4 regions of the Glutamicibacter sp. NPDC087344 genome follow, and region 1 is predicted to be linked to each of the others. Evidence: riboswitches for the same ligand, from Rfam matches in the RefSeq annotation. Region 1 holds a riboswitch; each other region holds the start of a gene.
What was found. Region 1 has a riboswitch for S-adenosylmethionine ahead of ACIOWL_RS03995 (hypothetical protein). Riboswitches for the same ligand answer to the same signal wherever they lie in the genome.
Positions count from the first base shown of each region.

Region 2: linked by a shared signal. The riboswitch ahead of ACIOWL_RS11740 (ABC transporter ATP-binding protein) and the one ahead of ACIOWL_RS03995 (hypothetical protein) in region 1 are both predicted to bind S-adenosylmethionine.
Region 3: linked by a shared signal. The riboswitch ahead of ACIOWL_RS11640 (ABC transporter substrate-binding protein) and the one ahead of ACIOWL_RS03995 (hypothetical protein) in region 1 are both predicted to bind S-adenosylmethionine.
Region 4: linked by a shared signal. The riboswitch ahead of ACIOWL_RS16690 (hypothetical protein) and the one ahead of ACIOWL_RS03995 (hypothetical protein) in region 1 are both predicted to bind S-adenosylmethionine.

Region 1 covers NZ_JBIUXY010000002.1:224,251-227,583, reverse strand. The annotation lists gene ACIOWL_RS04000 (AAA family ATPase) at 1-732, shown strand, start outside; gene ACIOWL_RS03995 (hypothetical protein) at 848-1,402, opposite strand; SAM riboswitch class IV at 1,453-1,565, opposite strand; gene ACIOWL_RS03990 (4a-hydroxytetrahydrobiopterin dehydratase) at 1,668-2,318, opposite strand; gene ACIOWL_RS03985 (hypothetical protein) at 2,500-3,036, shown strand; gene ACIOWL_RS03980 (DUF421 domain-containing protein) at 3,036-3,333, shown strand, end outside.
Region 2 covers NZ_JBIUXY010000005.1:367,544-370,876, reverse strand. The annotation lists gene ACIOWL_RS11745 (aliphatic sulfonate ABC transporter substrate-binding protein) at 1-689, opposite strand, end outside; gene ACIOWL_RS11740 (ABC transporter ATP-binding protein) at 777-1,598, opposite strand; SAM riboswitch class I at 1,604-1,705, opposite strand; SAM riboswitch class I at 1,972-2,062, shown strand; gene ACIOWL_RS11735 (acyl-CoA dehydrogenase family protein) at 2,080-3,333, shown strand, end outside.
Region 3 covers NZ_JBIUXY010000005.1:343,000-346,332, forward strand. The annotation lists gene ACIOWL_RS11640 (ABC transporter substrate-binding protein) at 1-1,400, opposite strand, end outside; SAM riboswitch class I at 1,522-1,613, opposite strand; gene ACIOWL_RS11645 (TetR/AcrR family transcriptional regulator) at 2,259-2,843, shown strand; gene ACIOWL_RS11650 (phosphotransferase enzyme family protein) at 2,863-3,333, opposite strand, start outside.
Region 4 covers NZ_JBIUXY010000010.1:42,825-46,157, reverse strand. The annotation lists gene ACIOWL_RS16700 (helix-turn-helix domain-containing protein) at 1-495, opposite strand, end outside; gene ACIOWL_RS16695 (DinB family protein) at 707-1,306, shown strand; SAM riboswitch class IV at 1,404-1,517, shown strand; gene ACIOWL_RS16690 (hypothetical protein) at 1,533-1,799, shown strand; gene ACIOWL_RS16685 (VIT1/CCC1 transporter family protein) at 1,855-2,958, shown strand; gene ACIOWL_RS16680 (LOG family protein) at 3,029-3,333, opposite strand, start outside.

The DNA of each region.
Region 1 (3,333 bases):
AAAACACATACCGTCAGGTATTTAGCCTCGGCCGCGGCCGAACACACGGTCATCCTGCTCAATGGCAATACGTTGCCTCTGGTCTCCCAAGCCTCGGCCATGGCCCGCGCACTTCAGCCCTCGATTGTGGTGCTGGAGGACTGCGATTTGATTGCCGAGGACCGCGGTTTCGGGCATGGCCCGCAGCCGTTGCTTTTTGAGGTTCTTGATGCCATGGACGGCCTGGAAGCAGATGCAGATGTCACCTTCCTGCTCACCACCAATCGGGTTGATTCACTGGAGCAGGCACTCGTGCAACGCCCCGGCCGCATTGACCTTGCGGTCGAGATTCCGCGGCCCGAACTTGCCGGTCGAATTGCCCTGTTGGAGCTGTATGCGGCCAAGCTGAATCCACGTGCAGATGTGGTTCAAGAGGTCGCTGAGCGAACCGAGGGAACAACCGCTTCGTTTACCAAGGAACTGGTACGCCGAGCAATCCTGAATGCCGCTGTCGCAGGAGACGTTCCAAGCGATCAACACCTGCTGGGGGCGGCAGAGGAACTTATGAGCGACGCGGCAACGCTCACCCGGAATTTCCTTGGAGGAACCAGTGATCCGGAATTTGATGATTCCGGCGATGAAGAGGGCGCCTCATACTTCGGTTGGGTTCAGGGGATTGATCGTTCGCACAATATACCTAGCGGGTTCGAGAATGACCCGGATGCCCAGCACAACGATCCTGAGCGTGGATGAACCTCTGGTTTAGCCGGTTCCAATGACCGGAAAAGGTTGGCTACCCGAAGCACCGCGCTGACCGTTCCGCGGGCCCTGCCCTGAGCGCAGGGCCCGCGGAACAATCCGGATTCAGCTACTGCCCGGGGTCACCGTAGATAAACTCTCGCACCGCAGCCGACGGTGTCCCGAAGAGCATGTACCGAGGGAAATCCGCCCATTCTTCAGGTTCCAGCTGCACCACATGATCCGGATACTGGCAATCAACAAAATCTTTCAGTGTCGGTGGGCCATCGCTGTGCATCAGCCGTTTGTAGTACTTTCCGGCTCTCGGGTTGGGAGCCAGAATGCCAAGCCGGTGCAGCCGATCTTCCAGCCGGCTGGAGTCTTCAGGTCCCTTGCTACACCGCCGCGCGGACTCGGTGGCCTCCAGCACTGAGCTGCTCACGGCCCAATACAGTTCAGGGGTGAACCCCACCGCGATCCAGCGGGCAATGTAACTTCTCATATGATCCGACAAGTCATTCAACCGGCCGCTGGCGAGTCTCCGGCTGCTGAGCACCTTATGCATCGCCCGTTGCTCAAAGTCATTTCCGCCGTAAAATGGGAATTCGAGCACGACGCCTTGCCACAGGCGTTCTAGGTTCGTACCCTCTGGATTTTCAATTGAGAATTCTTCGTCCTGATTCATGATGCGCTCCTGCTGAGGGAGCCAGCCAAGCGGCATTGACGCTGGGCAGACTCACCGACTTACCCAAACTTTTGTCTAGGTCAGTTCTTCCCCTGGGGCACCCCGCTCGATGAGGAGGGTTGCCGTGCGACTAGCCAGGTACTTCTCATCGCAACTCTTGAACCTGAGATCAAGCATAAGCCAATGGCACCGACAGTTTGGGTGCCACCGGCCTACAGGCAATCAGCGGAGACTACGTTTCCCTATTGTTCAGCCAGGCTCAGCGTTACCGGTCGGCTTCGGTGCAGATGCAGAAACGGTTGCCTTGCGCGTCGGTGATGACGGTAAACGACGGGGCTTCTTGCGCGTCAGCATGTGTTCGGACATCCTGAAGATTCTTCAGTACCGGACCGCTGGCAGAATTCGGGACCCAAACGTCAAGGTGCAACCGGTTCGCATTCGGTGTTGCGGTTTTCTGGAACCAGATGGCCGGGCCGCGTCCATTCGGATCGGCCAAGCTTCCATCCTGCAGTGTGGTGTATCCAAGCCCGGCCGCCCATTGCTGCGCGATCTCTTCCGGGTTGTCGGTATCGATGGCGATCTCCACGGCGCTAATCAGGTCAACACGTGGTTTAGCGCCAAGGGACGTGGCCCGCTCCGAGATCTTGCTGGCCAGTGCAATGTCCCGGGTGGTGAGCTGCCCGCCAGCGTCATGGGAGGTCGTCGTGACAAAAACCTTGTTGTAGCGCCAGTCCACATTGGGATGGTGGTTGTCCAGCTCTGCGGCGCCGGCGATATCGCTGAACAGCTCAATCGCGGCGGCGGAGGTCTTGGTTTCGAAAACTGCGGCAATGGCGCCGGGAATCTTCCGCCAATGCGGCATCTCCTGGAGGTATCCGTTGAGTTCGTCTTGGGCGATCACATCATTTGCAGACATACGATTCTCCTTTCTCGGCCAACTTTCCCACCCGCCACGATGAAGTTCAATGAAACTGAGCAGACTTCCAGAAACTGCGTGCGGGCCCGGCGTGCTGGAAAAGGGCTGTGAACATCCTGCCGGCTAAGACAACACCCTCGTTCACGGCTAGTCTCGACCAAAATGAGCGCGAGGAGTTTTGATGGTTAATATTCACAACGCCAAGGTCTCCGATTCCACGTTGGAAGACGTCATTAACGAGGACGCCCACCGCACTCGACGCCTGATTGGCCGAGCCATCATTATCTTTGTCGCAGCCATTGTCCTAGCCGCGGCGTTCGGGGCATTCGACATCGAATCCAGCGCAGAACGCTCCCAAGACGGACTGCATGTCCAGTTGCGCCATCCGGGCGTCGCCCGGGCCGGTAATGAAATCGAGCTGGAAATACTAGTCGAATCCGATACCCCGCTGACCGAGACCTTCACACTGCGCCTGACCGACGACTACCTGCTGTTCTTCGAGGACCTCGCGGTGTTCCCCGACCCAGAGTCGCAAAGTGCCGATGAGACCGGGGCGGTGGAATTCGAGGTGGCCGCCCAGCCGGACGCCACGCGCATGCTGGTGCGGGTCACGGGCAGGGCTTCGGACCGGTGGGATTTGCGCACCAGCGGAAACCTCCGGGTCGAGGTCGGAGCTTCAACCGTCGATGTCCCGTTTACCACTTGGAGGGTCCCCTAATGGAAATTGTCATTCGCGCCGCCGTAGCCTTCGTGATCCTGTGGCTGGTGACCCGCGCCGCGGGACGCTCCACCTTGGGTGAACTGAGCTCATTCGAGTTGATCTTGTTCGTCGTGCTCGGCGATCTGGTGCAGCAGGGCATCACCATGGAAGACCGTTCGCTGACCGGCAGCCTGTTGGCAGCACTCACCATGGTGCTTCTGGCGGTTGTCCTATCTTTCGCGAACATGCGCTGGCCGAAGGTAGGCAAGCTCACCTTGGGGCGCCCCATCGTGCTGGTGCGTGATGGAGTCATCG
Region 2 (3,333 bases), on a different contig from region 1:
TCTTCAATGAAGTCCGCGCGGGCATTGAGGGCACCGTAGGTGTTGAAATCCAGGTTGCGGTAGACCAATTTGGCGCCGTCCTGCTCAGCGGCGGCCATGATCGGATCCAGGCCGGACCAGGCATCCACCGAACCATTGGCCAGGGCGGTGCGGCCATCCGCGTGCTGCACGTTTTGCAGCGTGATGTCCTTTTCGCTCAGCCCGGCCTCTTCCAAGGCCTGCAGCAGGAAGAAGTAGGGGTCGGTGCCCTTGGTCGCGGCGACCGACTTGCCCTTCAGGTCTGCCGGGCCGGTGATATCGGAATCCTCATTGACCACCAGCGCAGCCCACTCGGGCTGGGAGTACAGGGCGATGGTTTTGATGGGGGAGCCGTTTGAGCGAGCCAGCAGCGCCGCCGAGCCGGCGGTGGAACCGATCTGGACGGCATCCGCACGCAGTGCTTCGTTGGCCTTGTTGGAGCCGGCGGACTGGATCCATTCGATGCTGACGCCCTGTTCCTTGGCGGCTTCATCCAGCCAGCCCTTTTCCTTGAGTACCAGGCTCAGCGGGTTGTAGGTGGCGAAGTCGATGGACAGTGTTTTGCCGTCTGCGGCGGCGTTCTCGCCGGCGCAACCGGTCAGGGCCAGGGCGCCAACTGCCAGGGCGGTCAAGGTGAGGGCTGAGCGGCGGGTGAAACGGTGTGCGAACATCAATAATTCCTTGATTTGTGCGTGCGAGTGTAGCGGTTGTGCGAACACAACCGTGCAAAAAGAGTCAGTGCGGGGCGAACGCCCGGATTAATGGTTGGTGGGATCTACACCCAGCAACCCGAGCAGGTGCGCACGGTGCGCGATGAACTTTTCATCGCTGTGGCTGCGTGGGTGGGAGGCCGCCAATTTCAGATCCTCGATCACCGTGGCGCCCTGTTGTCCCTCGGGTCGTCCTAGGACAATCACGCGGTCCGCGAGGGTCAGCGCCTCGTCGACATCGTGGGTCACCATCAGCACGGTGGTGGGCAACGATGCATGGATGGACAGCAGCAGATCTTGCATTTTCAGCCGGGTCAGTGCATCCAGCGCTCCGAAGGGTTCATCCAGCAGCAGCACCCCGGGGCGGCGGGCCAAGGCCCGGGCCAGTGAAACTCGCTGCGCCATACCACCGGAAATTTCGCGTGGCCGCAGGTCCGCGGCCTGGGTCAGCCCGGTGAGTTCCAGCAGCTGGTTGATCAGTTCGGCACCATCGTGTTTGGCGGTTTTCGGTGCCAGGCCCAGCGCAATGTTTTCGCGAACCGAACGCCAGGGAAGCAGGCGCGGCTCCTGGAAGGCCACCGCGCACAGCTCGTTGATTCCGTTGACCTCGCGGGACCCGGTGAGCACCGCGCCACCCGTGGGATGGTCCAGGCCGGAGACCGAACGCAGCAGTGTTGACTTGCCGCAGCCGCTGGCGCCGAGGATTGCCACAACCTGTCCTGCCTCGATGTGCAGGTTGACCTCGCTGAGCACCAGACGCTGTTCCTTCTTGGTGGTGAAGGTGCGCGAGACATTGTGGAAGTCAACGGACAGCGCGCTGGATGTTCCGGTGGTAGCCGTTTGCTGAGGCAAGGCATAGGCAGTAGCCATGATCATCTCCATCGGTCCTGGCGGTAGCACCGGCCGTGAATCCGTGAATCCAACGGTGGTTGCTGCGGCGTCATAGAGCCAGATCTCTCGGCCGCTCGGGATGGTTACGTATCTATTACACGCATTCGAACGATTTTGATGCAAATCTTGCGTAACATGAAAATTCTTCGATCAACCGGCGAAAACTGTGAGAAATTTCGTTATTTATTTCATTGAATGCTGGTTTGATCGATTTTTTCGCCTCACGTGTGGCTCATCTTCGGCGGTTTGTCGCTATGGGCGTTAGCCGGGCTGGAGAGTTTGGGTCTTTTCCGCGACGAAATATGACTTCGGGGCTTGGATTAGCCCGAATATTACGGCTACAAATGATTACGACCCATCCAGAGCGGCCGAGAGATCTGGCTCGACGACGCCGCAGCAACCACCCACCCTAGGGACGGTGCTACCGCCAGGATCGATGGAAAGAATCGAGGACTTTTGTATGTCTTTTGGCGCACCCCAAAACGATTTTGAGGTGGACTTTAACGCGCTGAGCACGCCGGGGGCCGGTAATGCTCTGGAGCTGGATCAGTTCACCGAGGAACGCCCGACCCGTCAATTGCTGAAGGTGACGCCGGGTCCGGGAGCCGACGAGGACTACGAGCGTCTGGCAGCAATCTTCCGCCCGGTATTCGCGCACATCGCCTCCGGGGCCAAGGATCGGGACAGCAATCGCATCCTGCCCTTTGAACAGGTTGGACTGCTTAACCGAGACCGATTCGGCGCATTGCGGCTGCCGGTCTCGGAAGGCGGCCACGGCGCCCGGCTCAGCGACGTTTTTCGCCTGCTGATTGAACTTTCCGAGGCCGACTCCCACGTGGGGCAGCTCTGGCGGGCGCACATCGCATTTGTTGAAGACGTGCTGCGTTTGGAAGACCCGGAACTGCAAGCCAAGTGGTTCGCCCGCATTGCGGCGGGGCAGATTGTCGGCAACGCCTACACCGAAAAGGGCGGAAATGCGCTGGGCGCCCTGAACACCAAGGCAAGCCAGGTGGACGGCCGCTGGGTAGTCAACGGTGAAAAGTTCTACTGCACCGGAACCATCTTCGCGGACTGGACCACCGTCGCGGTGGCCCACCCCGAACGCCCGGGGCGGCAGATCGCCGTCGTTTCAACGCAGCACAGCGGGGTCAAGATCCTGGACGACTGGGATGGGTTCGGCCAGGGACTGACCGGCACCGGAACCACCGAATTCCACCAGGTTCCGGTGGACAGCTTCATGCCTGAAAACCCCAATGATCCCGAAGCCGCAATTTTCCAGCTGGTCCTCATGGCGGTGCAGGCAGGCATCGGCCGGGCGGCGCTGAACGATATGCGCAGCTCCGTCCAGTCGCGCACCCGCAGCTTCAGCACCGGCACCGGTGTTCCGGTGCACCGCGAACCGCAGGTCTTGCAGTTGGTGGGGGAGGTCTCCGCGGAGGTGTTCGCCGCGGATTCGGTGGTCATCGGCGCCGTCCTGGAGGTCGAATCGGCGTTGAATGATACGCACCTGAACGCCGAAGAGCGTTTTGCGGTGTGTGAACTCGCCGCCAACCGGGCGCAGACGATTGTGCAGCCGCTGGTCATCGGCGCCACCAGCAAACTTTTTGACGGTTTGGGCGCCTCCTCCACACGCAGCAGCTGCAATATGGACCGGCACTGGCGCAACGCCCGCACCATCGCCACCCACAACCCTGCCATCTACAAGGCCCGCATC
Region 3 (3,333 bases), on a different contig from region 1:
GTCTGGGTGTTGTTGGCCGGCGCGTAGACCGGGCCGAGGCCGCCAAGGGCGAACTGCCGGGTACCGAAGAACTCAATCTGGTCGTCAACCAGCGCATTCACCAGGAAGGTATTGTCGGCAGCGCGGTTGACCAGCTTCACGCCGAGGTCGCGCCACTGCTGCTCGATCAATTCGAATGCCGGCTTGATGACAACGGAGTTGTTCGAGCTGGCAACGGTGATTTCCAGCTTCTCTCCGTCTTTTTCGCGCACGCCGTCCGCCCCTACGGTCCAGCCCGCTTCGTCGAGCAGCTGCTTGGATTTCTCCGGGTTGTAGGCAAGATCTGCGGACAAATCAACAAATCCCGGCGCCTTGTGGTTCAAGATCGATCCGGCAATGACGTAGCTGTCCGAAAGCACGGTGTCCTTGATGGCCTGACGGTCGATTCCGACCTGGAGTGCTTGGCGAACCTTCGGGTCGGCAAGCTTGCCGGAGCCGATACGCACCGCTGCCTGGTTGGTTGTCAGGTCAACACCCTGAGCGGCGAATACCTGGCCGCCGTTGGCGGTGAGCACCTGCTCATCAACCGGCTGCAGGCCGCGGACCAGGTCGACCTGGCCTGACTGGGCGGCGCCGGCGCGGCTGGCAACTTCTGGCAGGTACTTGACCACGAGGGAATCAAGGTAGGCATCCCCCTGATTCGCTGCGGTTTCCGGGGCCCAGGCGTAGTCGTCACGGCTGGTGAAAACAACTTCTTCGTCCGGCTTTTCCGACTCGAAAACAAACGGTCCGGATCCGACGATCTTTGCAATCGCCGACTGTCCGGCGTTGTCCAGCTTCAACGTTGCCGGGGAAACCAGGCCGGCGGTGACCGAGGAGGTGGCACGCAGGAAGTTGGCGTCCGGACGCTTGAGCGTCACCTTGACCTGGTTATCGCCTACAACTTCAGCCGACTTGTATGCGCTGAAGTCCACGTTTGGTGCGATCTGAGCGGATTCGATGCCCAGACCCAGTGCATCAAGGTTAAGCTTGACCGCCTGCGCATCCAGTGCGGTGCCGTCAGAGAAGGTCACTCCGTCACGAATGGTGAAGGTGAACTCGGTCTGCTCGGTGTTTGCCTCAAAATCGTCGGCAATCCAGCCCACGAGCTTGCCGGACTCAACGTCATAGTAGGTCAGGCGGTCCAGGACCGAATTCAGCACGTTGGCCTTCTCGTAGAAACGAGCGGCCTGGGTCTGCCAGTTATTGATCGGGGTAACTTCGGCAAAGGTGAAGGTGCCGCCCTCTACCGGTTCACCGGCCGCCGCCGGCGAACCTTCTGCTGGGGTAGCAGAATCTGCATTGCCACCGCAGGCGGTCAGGGTTAGTCCCAATACGGCGGCCAGGGCCGCTGCTTTCAAGCTCAGGTGCGAAATACGCATCTTCGTGTGTTCCTCTCGGTATGTGACCCGAGGATTACGCATGAATACTCAACGATCCTTTGTTGAGGATCTGCGGGAAGGCATAGCTCCGCCCGCGAAGGACCGTTGTGGAATCTAGCAATCTCCATCGGTCCTGGCCTTAGCACCGCTCCCTGCTTCGGGTGGTTGCTGCGACGTCTGCGAGCCAGGTCTCTCAGTCGCTCTGGATGGTGTGGTGTTCGGCTAACCTGCCGAACAATTCAAGTGTGCAACCCATTGCGGGTGCCAGCCAAGCGTTACGTAAAGTCCGCGTCATGAAGTCATATTCCAAGCGATAACACGCCGTCATCACGTCACACTAGGTGTCACAGTTCGTCACAAGTCGTTTTGTGTCGCACTGAAGATTTTTCCCTTGCGCTAGTGGCTATCGATAGTCCTTAATGACCCGACTTTAAAGAAGACAGTCTCCAACACCAGTTCACAGAGAGTGGGTGCTGCGTCACAAACGCAAAAGTGAAGTTGAGTCCGCAAGCCACGGAAACCGGCAATTCGCTCTCGAAGACTATGCTCAGGTGACCCTGGACCAAGGGCGCATCGACTACCCCCGAATGCTCCTGCAAGTTATGGATCAGAAAATCGCTCGGTCAGCTTTCGGACATCAACCGCCCTACGGACCGCCCCGCGGTCCACGGCGTCCAGAGCTCGGGGAATCAGATTAGCCGTTGGCCTCCACCGAATGGGAGGCATTCGAGTATCCACGGATTCCCATAGGTGCCTGACCAAAAGAGGGACGACCTGATTCGTATGATTAACTAATCCCTACTACTTCCAATTTATCTTCGTCCCGAAAGTGCAGCTGTGTCCCACGAGCCTCTAAGTTTGCGTGAACGCAATCGTCAGCGCACTCGCACTGACATCCTCGTGGCAATGTCGCTGCTGCTCGGTCAGAAGTCCTTTGACAGCATCACCATTGAAGAGGTCGCTAAACACGCGGGGGTATCCCGTGGAACCGTTTATACGTATTTCCCTGATGGGCATGAGCAGCTGGTTCGTGAAGCCTACACTCGAATTGGCAACCTGCTAGATGCCGATGGTTCGGCACGCCGCGACCAGCAAGTTGGTGCCACGGCACGAATCATCGCTTTAGCTACTGCGCTGGTGGACATTGCGTCAACCCCGGAAGGTCGCTTTTACGCGCGCATCGGCACGGCCACGTTCGGCCCGCTCAGTGGCGTGACCGGTCAGGCCTCATCGCACTTCAAACAGATGCTGCTTGAAGATCTTCGTCAGGCACGCAACGACGGAACTCTGCCGGCCGACGCACCCGTTGAAGAAATCGCAGTTTTGGTCTCCGGGGCGCTGCGTGAAATTGCCTCCGTGACCGCGGAGCACCCAGAGCAGGCCGATGGTCTGCTGCGGGCCTTGCGACGCACCTGCAATGCACTGTTAACTGAAGCGAATTAACACTGTCGAAGAGCCAGGGCTACTCCGCGCCCAAGTCCGTCGCCATGCGCACGACCAGCGGAACGATTTCAGCGATCAAGAACTGGGCGGTCGCAGTTTCGGGGCGCGTCGCGGCCCATCCCAGGTAAGTGAAACCCCGCGCGAGCAAAAAGAGATCAAGCAATTGCTCTTCGTGTTGGCTCAGGTCCCGCTCGGTTCGGTACCCGCGTAACAAGGCTTCTCGGTAATCCGGGTACAACTCGTTCTCCACAAAGAAAAACAGCACGGTGGACAGGTCGAAGAGATACCATCCATCACCAAAATCATCGAAATCGATCACAACAAATTCATCGCCGGAAACCAAAACGTTTTCAGGGGTGAAGTCTGCGTGGATCACGCCGTAGACCGATGGCTCGGTCCCAAAAGCCTTGAACTGATCCCGCATGATTTCCCGTGCCCGCTGCAGCTGCCCTGTCGCGCCGGCATCTAGACCCGGCGCGCTGAGCGCGTC
Region 4 (3,333 bases), on a different contig from region 1:
CCCGGGAAAGGTCATGGTGTCCCCCGCCGCAAGCTCGATGCGCTGCTCTGGCAGGACCAAGGTGAAAACCCCGGAGGCCACATGCAACACCTCCAGCTCGCAATCAACCGAATACAGTTCTGCCTCGCCGATACCGTGAGGCTCTACTTCGGCACGAATCACCTGAACACGTTTCTCGCCCCGCGGGGTTACCAGCTGTTCGGTGATTCCCGAGCCGCCCAAGGAGATCCGTGGAGCCTCCGCCAAACGCACCAAGGTCGTATCCGGCACCTCAAACAAGGTGCCTACCTCGATACCCAGCACCTCGCAGAGCTTGAGCAGCGTGGAAACCGACGGGCTGGTCAGATCACGCTCCACCCGAGAGAGAAAACCCTTGGTCAAACCCGAAAGCTCGGCAACCTGGTCGATGGTCATTCGTTGTTGCTGGCGGACGCCACGAAGCCGTGCACCAATATTTATCGACGACCCTGAAGGCTCAACGGGCAAAGCTTTCATCCGTGGGAAACCTGAACCTATTCTCTTGCTGCCGGGTAGAAACAACTCAAATTCTGAGGACAGGATGACCCTGCGAGCTCAGTTTACCAATACGCAACTTCCGTCACACCTGGCCGGAAGAATGTGACAAAGCCTGTGGTTGAAGTCCATTTCTGCCGTTGATTCACGCTATGTGATTCCGTTGCCCGCGCACCGCATCTAGACTCAAGCCATGGACTCGACCCCCAACAGCACCGCAGCCCGGCTGCGCGAATACCTCAATGACGCCCGGCAGGCAGTGATCTTTAAAAGCGAGCAGCTCAGCGAGGAACTTGCACGCCAGCCAATGACCCCCACCGGAACTCACATCCTCGGTGTGGTGCACCATCTGGCAATCACCGAGTACGGCTATTTCGGTTTATGCCTCAACCGGCAGGTTGACGCCCCCTACGTTCAGCAGCTCTTGGAGATCGATGACCCGCAGGCGGATTTTATCCCTCCGGCCGATTTCTCGGTCGCCCAGGTCCTCGACCTCTACCGATCAGCAATCAGCTTCGCCGAGGCCGGTTTCGACGAACGTGACCTCAGCAGCCCCGCAGAAGTTCCGTGGTGGGTGAAACACCGGCACACCACCCTCGAACACCTGCTGGTGCATATGATTGCGGAAACCTCACGCCATGCCGGACACCTGGATATTGTCCGGGAACTGCTGGATGGAAAGGTCGGGCTGCGTCCCGAAGCCCTCAATCTGCCCGACTACACCACGGACCAGTGGGAAGAGCAACAATCCCGGTTGCAACAGACCGCCGAGCAAAAGCGCGACGGAGCGTAGTTTGTGGCACGCGGCGTAGGGTCGCGCGGGATATGCGGTCACACTACGGAATGAAACTTCACGACTTAACATTGTGGCGGTAACATCAACACTGTTGCTTCACGAGACGCGGCGCCAAGCTCCGACTGGCCGCGCACCAACCCCAGGTTCATGGGTGGTTCGGATGAAGAAGCGGTCCGGGCACCAACCGATGCACGGGCAAGAGCTGCGTGAGAGTTGTTGTCTTATGGCATTTTCCGTCCTTCCAATCATTGACCTGCAAACCGGTCAGGTGCAGTTGAAGGTACAGGGTCGCTGGTACACCCGCTACATTTCAGATCCCGCCCAGCTAGAGCGGTTGATCACGCGGTCTGCTCACCGACCGGTTTTCGACCTCGAGACCGGAGAGCTGATCATTCTCGTCGCATCCGCCGGGCTGCCAGCCGGCAAGCCGGTTGCTTTTAGGCTTGCCAAATTCCCCGCGTCCTTAGCGCTGGCTAAAGTGAGAGGCTGAACAAAACCGCGGATTTCAGCAAGAAATCCTATGCCGTAGGAGAGTCATCCTCGTGATGCCAGATAACCCCACGACTCAGCCCACCTCCGCACAAATCCACCGCTGGCGTAAATACGTCGCTGACGAGGTCGCCGAAGGTGCCATCTACCGGGCGCTAGCCCAGAAAAAATCAGGACAGGAAAAGCAGATCCTTTTGGGTTTGGCCGCCGCCGAAGAACGCCACGAAGAGTACTGGCGCAACAAACTCGGCGAACATGCCCGCCCGGTACGCCCTTCGTTGCGCCGGAGCATCCTGCGATTCCTCGCGCTGCATTTCGGCTCGGTTTTTGTGCTCGCACTGGCGCAACGTGCCGAAAGCAACACTCCCTACAGCAGCGACGCCGACGCTTCGCCGCAGATGGCCGCCGACGAACAAGTCCACGAAGAAGTTGTCCGGGCCCTGGCAACCGCCGGCCGGGCCCAGCTCTCCGGAAATTTCCGTGCCGCGGTATTCGGCGCCAACGACGGCCTGGTATCCAATCTGGCGCTGGTCATGGGTATCGGTGCGACCGGTGTCGCCTCCGGAATGGTGCTCTTTTCCGGGATCGCCGGCCTGCTCGCGGGGGCCTTGTCCATGGCGGCCGGCGAATATGTCTCCGTCCGCTCCCAGCGTGAGCTGCTCACCGCCTCGCGTCCCACCCAGGTCACTCTCACCGCCGCCCCGGACCTCGACCTTGATGCCAACGAACTGGTCCTGATCTACAAGGCCCGCGGCATGAATGACGAAGACGCCGAGCATCGTGCCGCCGAGCGCATGGGCCTGTTCACCTGCGACTGCAACCCATCATTCTCACTGAACCCAGAGGCTCGGGCCGAAGAATTTGAGAACGAGCATGAGGAGCTGGGCTCGGCTACCGGTGCGGCGGCAACGTCGTTCTGTTTGTTTGCCTCCGGCGCCATCATCCCGATCCTTCCCTACATTTTCGGGATGACCGGCCTGGCGGCCGTCGCCACCTCGGTTTTGCTGGTTGGCGCGGCGCTGATGACAACCGGCGGTGTGGTCGGTCTGCTTTCCGGCGCTTCCCCCATGAAACGCGGCCTGCGCCAACTGGCCATTGGCTGGGGAGCCGCGGCGGTGACCTACTGCCTGGGCCTGCTGTTCGGCACCAGCCTGGCCTAAAACGAACGCCCCGGTAGCACCTACCCTGCACGGCCATCACCTGAAGTTTCAGGCGGTGGCCGTGCTCGTTTCAGAAGCGGGTGCGCCGCCGCAGGGAGCGCATGGTGCCAAGGAACTGCACTGCCTCATCCACCGAATCAACCAAGGCAATCTTCGGCTCCATGGCCCGCTCGGCGGCCAACGCTTGAAGCAGCGGCCATACGGGCAACGTCCGGGTCCAGTACTCCCGACCGACCAAAACCAGCGGAACCACCCGCGCACCGGTGGCGTAGTAGTTCTCGCAGGCATCCTGAAAAATCTCCTGAACCGTACCCGCGGCTCCTGGCAACACCACAATGCCGCCGTTGGATTGCTCCAGCAACAGCGCTTCGCGGA